2 regions of the Chryseobacterium sp. MEBOG07 genome follow, and region 1 is predicted to be linked to the other one. Evidence: riboswitches for the same ligand, from Rfam matches in the RefSeq annotation. Region 1 holds a riboswitch; the other holds the start of a gene.
What was found. A riboswitch is a leader RNA that binds a small molecule or an ion and turns the genes downstream of it on or off. The one in region 1 is predicted to bind cobalamin.

Region 2: it holds a riboswitch for cobalamin, as region 1 does, so the genes downstream of both, prpB (methylisocitrate lyase) here and LF886_RS17930 (T9SS type A sorting domain-containing protein) in region 1, are expected to answer to the same signal.

Annotation. Positions count from the first base shown of each region.
Region 1 is NZ_CP084579.1:3,917,410-3,920,837, reverse strand. Features, by position in the region: gene clpP (ATP-dependent Clp endopeptidase proteolytic subunit ClpP) at 1-516, shown strand, start outside; gene LF886_RS17930 (T9SS type A sorting domain-containing protein) at 751-1,860, opposite strand; cobalamin riboswitch at 1,923-2,116, opposite strand; gene LF886_RS17925 (esterase-like activity of phytase family protein) at 2,351-3,428, shown strand, end outside.
Region 2 is NZ_CP084579.1:4,130,048-4,133,475, forward strand. Features, by position in the region: gene LF886_RS18965 (hypothetical protein) at 100-666, opposite strand; cobalamin riboswitch at 915-1,106, shown strand; gene prpB (methylisocitrate lyase) at 1,554-2,462, shown strand; gene prpC (2-methylcitrate synthase) at 2,449-3,428, shown strand, end outside.

The DNA of each region.
Region 1 (3,428 bases):
GACAGAATTATCTTCCTGGGAACGGGTATTGATGATCAGGTAGCAAACATCGTTACGGCACAGCTTTTATTCTTAGAAAGTGCAGACCCATCAAAAGATATTCAGATCTATATCAACTCTCCTGGTGGTAGCGTATATGCCGGTTTAGGTATTTATGATACGATGCAGATCATCAAACCGGATGTAGCGACAATCTGTACAGGTATGGCTGCTTCTATGGGAGCTGTATTATTGGTTGCCGGAGAAAAAGGAAAGCGTTCTGCGCTTAAGCACTCAAGAGTAATGATTCACCAGCCTTCAGGAGGTGCTCAGGGAGTAGCTTCAGATATGGAGATCAACTTGAGAGAGATGCTGAAATTGAAGCAGGAGCTTTATGAAATCATCGGTCACCACTCAGGGCAAACTTACGAGTGGGTAGAGAAATCTTCTGACAGAGATTACTGGATGACTTCTGAAGAAGCTAAAGGTTACGGAATGGTAGATGAGGTTCTACAAAGATCTACAGAGAAAAAATAATTGATTGTAAAATCATAAGAAACCGTACCAATCTGGTGCGGTTTTTTGTTTATCACAAAGCCTTAAAAGTTTTCTCCCGGGAAAATTAAAACGCTTACAAATAGTCAACTGGAGACGTAAAATTCCCCTCTTCCGGAGGGGTGGCGAAAATTCAAAGAATTTTTGACGGGGTGGTTTTACGTGTAGTTCTGGACATATCATTATAAAAAAAGCGCCTTTTTAAAGGCGCTTTCTCTATTTCTTAACCATTTTATGGATCGTTGTATTTTCAGCTGTTTTAATTTCAACAAAATAAACCCCTGAATGTAAAGACTGGATAGTAATCTTTGCTTCCTGAGAAGTCATTACCTTCTGTCCTGTGGCAGAATAAATATTCACTTCCTTCAGTTTCTCAGCAGTTTCAATCTGAATGAAATCACTTGCCGGATTAGGATAAATACTGAATTTTTTCTTATTCACATCGGACGTTCCCAGTGTTGCATTAAATGCTTCAGTAGGGGTAAACGGTCTTCTCTGTCCAAAACTCAATCCCAACCAGTCGTTGTTGCTCAACTGAATTTGAGAAAGGTTGGTTTTTGTTTGCCAGCTCGACAAATCTTTTCCTTTATATAACTTCCAGCCGTCTGATCCGGAAGCATTTCCTGTGAATGAGTTCAATGATAAATTGGAAATCTGATTATTGGCGGATGTAACATTAAAATAGGAAGTCTGTGACTGGATCAGTTGTAAAGCCTGTTCAGCCGTTATACTTCCGTTATATTTTATTCCAAAAACAAAAGAATTGGCACTTCCGTTGGCATTATCAGTTCCGAAATCGATTACGATAAGACTTGTATTGCTTCCTGTTCCAATCCAGTTGGTAACCTGAGATGGAGTATACCATGTAGAGCTGTAAGCTGCAACGGGAGGAGAGGGAGGGGTGTCGTAATGATCAAGACCGTATGACACTCCATACCATTTTCCGTCAACCAATGGAGTATAGCCTACACCATTGTTCCATGCCATGTTTGATGCGCTGGACCCAGACCATGTTATCCAGCTATCATCAGTAGTGGAGGTATGATGATTATAATTCAGGATAGAAAGATATCCTGTAGGAATATCAACCTGCATTTTGGATTCGGCGGCTACAATTGCATTGATAAGATCTTCCATCACTAGACCATTGCCATCAAAACGATATCCCCACGCATAAGAATTGGGAGTACTGTCGTCATTGAAATCTGCAATGAAATAGGCCTTTTTAGAACCGGTTCCTACCCAAAATTTGATGTCGTTTTCTGTGAATTGGGCCGACAATAACTGCATACAAAGCAGTAAGAAAAAAAGATAGATTTTTCTCATGATATAATTTAATTAAAGTTTTATTCCCGAAACTTATCTCCAGAGGAAAAACAATTCTTTCTCTGAAGTCAGTATCTTAAGGCAGGTCTCCTGGCTCACATCTTACAGCTTCCTTCCCGGATTTTCAGATCCAGTGGATATTATGTGCGGTAAGTTTAAACAGTTTACAGTTGCGGGTACAGCCCAAGATTTGAATGTTATTCTCACTTGATTCCCTATTAATGAACATTGTTCAGCCTTAAAAAACGCTGCAAATATATCATATAAATAGGTGAGTCTGTTTTGTGAATTATCTTTTTTTTGGATTCTTAAAAAGTTGATTTTCATATTAATTAATGATTGGATTGAATCATTAGTGTTTTATTTTAAAATTCAATATTTTTCTGTTTATATTCAATTCATTTTAAGGTTCTATTGTTAAAACACAATTATCATTATATTCAAGATCAGTTTATAATCAATTTATACTTTCGCAGCCATAAAAGTGAATATGAAAAAATTACTATTGTCTGTTGTAGTGCTGGCAGTATTGGCTTCATGTAAAAGTGATGATGATACCACAATGATTAACCAGGATATTAATTATTCCAAACTCCCTCAGGAGTTTCCATTTACCAAATTGGCTACGATAAACGGAGTAGATGTTATCAATGGCGGATTTGGTTCCGGAGCTGCGGCTCACCCTACGAGAAAAGGCGAATTTTACGTCATTACAGATAGGGGACCCAACACGGACTTCCAGAATGGAAAAAAATTTTTAACCCCTGACTTTACGCCTACCATTATGCATTTTAAAATCAATGCTGACGGAAATGTAGAGGTAATCAAATATATTAAGCTTAAAAATCCATCGGGACAGCCTATTACAGGCTTACCAAACCCTGTAGGAATGGGAAGCACAGGAGAAATAGCCTACGATGCTTCCGGAAATGTTCTGGGTACTGATAAATATGGACTGGACAGTGAAAGTATTGTTGCTGCGGCTGACGGTACATTCTGGGTTTCTGATGAATATGGTCCGCATATTGTGCATTACAGCGCAGACGGAGTAGAAATGGAAAGAATAAGCCCGATAGGTGTAAATACAGGAACAAGAAAATTACCTGCAGTTTTGGCCAAAAGAAGGGCTAACCGAGGAATGGAAGGACTTGCTATTACCCCAGACGGAAGAACATTGGTAGGAACAATACAGTCGATGATGTATGTGCCGACCAAAGCATTGGCAACCAATACTAGCTTAACAAGAATTGTCACATTTGATATTATAACAGGGCAGACCAAGCAGTTTTTATACAAACAGGATGGGGGTGCTTCTGACTCAGTTTGTGATATTACGGCACTAAGTAACAATGAATTTTTAGTAATCGAAAGAGATGGAAATTTCGGATCTCAGGGAGGGCTTAAAAAGGTATACAGAATCAACCTGAGCAATGCAAGCGATGTAAACGGAGCTGATATCAATGCTGTAGACGGGATGAAAGTGAACGGAAAAGCTTTAGAACAGTGCTCATGGGATGAGATAACGAATGCAGGGATAAAGACTGTCACCAAAACATTGGCAGTGGATC
Region 2 (3,428 bases), 210 kb from region 1:
CCTGCCATGAACACTTAAAGGCTCACAATCTTTGTGAGTCTTTTTTGTTTTTCATAGACTTTATTAAAATCTTATGCAAGAAAACTATTAATACAAGAATTAATTATCTGTAAAATATTGCCCAAACCATTGATCGAAACTTTCTTTATATTGAGCCTGAGCGTTTTTAATCAGTAAATCAGGTTCTTCGATCTGGCTTAAGCCATAATCTCCTTTCATCCAAGTCAAATATTTGCTTAAATCTTCACTCTCTTCATAATCATCTTCATCTTTATAAAAATAAGCTTCATCAAACTCTACTGAAATCTCAGTATCAAAAGTAAGTAAATGTAAAAGCTGTAAAATATTTTCAGCAACAATATGAACACCACCTTCATCTCCAAAAACAACTACTGGCATTTTATTTAAAGGCTGATCCGTTCCGTTATTCCAGATTGCATAGAATGAACCGGAACCATTTGCCTGAGCAAAAGGCAACATACTATTCAAAAAAATTTCATCATCACTCCAGCTTTTCAATCCGGACTTACTATCGATTAAAACACCAAAATCTTGTGAATAATTTCCAAACGAGGAAATAGTATTCTGGAAATAGATCAGTTTCTCAAGTTCTACAGGAATCTCTCCCAAACCTAAGTTTTTTTTAAATTCTATAATGTCTATCATTGGTCAATTATCTCTAGTTAATAAAATTAGTAAAATGAAAAAAGAATAACAAATTTATTAACTATCTTTAATTTTCCGGTCATCTTTTGTATCAATTTAACAATATAATTAATCCATTCATCTCATAAATAAACCCCATAACAACAACGTTTTCAATATATTAAATCAAAACAATTATTGATTACATAAAATATCTTTTTCGTTATTATAAAATACCTATATTTACCACCAAGGAGTTCTTAAAACCTTCTTTATCAACCGAAATTGGTTACACTTAGGTGTGCATTAAAAGGGAATCGTGTGCAAATCACGAACTGTCGCGCAACTGTAAGTAACACATAAAGTTTTTATCAATTGATATCCACTGTATATTTTTTATATGGGAAGGATGATAAAAACCGTTACAAGTCAGGAGACCTGCCTATTTCGCATTGACGATGCTTTCGCGATTTGAAGCTTACAGTCAGGTATGATACGTTATGGATATAGTGTGATAAAACTGTTTTGTCAATCTGTATTACTTTTTGAGATGGATTACGAGTGAGCATTAGGTTGTTCTCATTATTCCATGGCTCAAATTCGTATCCCCCTTTCCGTAATTTTTCTTTTCTAATAAAGCACCGCGAAGTTTACTGAGAACTTTTTATAAGGTTTAATCAATGTAAAAAGTTATAAGGTGTACCGAAACAATCTTAATTATTCATGCAGTAACAACAGTTCTATTTTACAGACCTGTACAGCAAGAACTTTGCAAAATCCTCAATATCAATGTGATTTTAAGATTACTAAAATCCTTTTCTACCCTTCCTTTTTTACTAATAAGATAAGCATTTACAGCTCTTCTGCTCATTCGCAAACAAATTTCAACTCAACAATAAAATATTATAATGACCAAAAATGAAAATTGGAAATCTCCCGGCATGAAATTCCGGGAGGCAATGGAAAAAGAAAATCCCCTTCAGATTGTTGGAGCCATTAACGCAAACCATGCATTATTGGCACAGCAGGCTGGCTTTAATGCCATTTATCTTTCAGGAGGAGGTGTTGCAGCAGGGTCTTTAGGAATTCCTGATTTAGGGATTACCACTCTGGATGATGTGCTCATAGATGTTCAGCGTATTACCAATATTTGTGATTTGCCGCTAATGGTAGATATCGACACAGGTTTTGGGCCTTCTGCATTTAATGTCGCCAGAACTATTAAATCATTGATCAAAGCCGGAGCGGCAGCGGTACACATCGAGGATCAGGTGGGTGCAAAACGTTGTGGCCATAGGCCTGGAAAAGAAATCGTAAGCAAAGAAGAAATGGTAGACCGTCTTAAGGCTGCTGCAGATGCCCGTACCGATGAAAGCTTTGTTATCGGCGCAAGAACAGATGCTTTTGCCAATGAAGGACTGGAAAAAACTTTAGAAAGAGCCGTAGCCTATAAAGAAGCGGGTGCAGATTTCATTTTTGCTGAAGCAGTACCCGATTTAAGTTTTTATCAAAAATTTGTTGATGCTACCGGAATTCCTGTGCTTGCGAATATCACAGAATTTGGGATGATTAAAATGTACACGGTAGAAGAGCTAAAAAACGCAGGTGTCGGGCTCATCCTCTACCCTCTTTCTGCCTTCCGGGCTGCTAATAAAGCGGCACAAAATGTATACAATCATATTCGCAAAGACGGAACACAAGCCAACGTACTGGATACTATGCAAACAAGAGAAGAACTTTATCACAGTATCGGCTACCACGATTATGAACAAAAATTAGATAATCTTTTTAAACAAAATACTCATGTCAACAAATAGCGAACCAACATTTAAACCTAAAAAAAGTGTAGCCCTTTCCGGAGTTACAGCAGGCAATACCGCTCTTTGCAGTGTCGGAAAAAGCGGAAATGACCTCCATTACAGAGGTTACGATATTTTGGATCTTGCAGAAAAAACACAATTTGAAGAGGTGGCTTACCTTCTTATTTATGGCCAGTTACCTACAGAAGCACAGTTGAAAAACTATAAAGCCAAATTAAAATCTTTGAGAGGTCTTCCTCATTCTGTAAGAAATATCTTAAAAAGTATTCCGGCAGCAGCACACCCAATGGATGTTATGCGCTCAATGGTTTCAGCAGTTGGTAGTATTCAGCCTGAAAAAGATGACCATAATGTCGCAGGAGCAAGAGATATTGCTGATAAATTATTAGCATCATTCAGTTCCGGACTTTTATATTGGTATCATTATACCCACAATGGTAAAGAGATTGATGTTGAGACTGATGACGATACTATCGGTGGACATTTCCTTCATTTGTTACATGGCAAAAAAGCTCCTGATTCATGGATAAAAGCAATGGAGATATCTCTTAATCTGTATGCTGAACATGAGTTTAACGCTTCTACTTTCACGGCCCGTGTTATTGCCGGTACATCTTCAGATTTTTATTCCTGTATCACAGGCGCTATCGGTGCTTTAAGAGGTCCAAAACATGGAGGAGCCAATGAAGTGGCTTTTGAAATACAAAGCCGTTATCATTCTCCTGATGAAGCTGAAGAAGATATCAGAAAGCGTATTGCCAACAAAGAAGTCATTATTGGATTTGGACACCCTGTTTACACGATATCAGATCCTAGAAATGTAGTCATAAAAAAAGTAGCCAAAGAACTTTCCGAAGAAGCCGGAGATATGCTGTTATACAACATCGCTGAAAGGTTGGAAAGTGTCATGTGGGAAGAAAAGAAAATGTTCCCTAATCTGGATTGGTTCTCCGCAGTATCTTA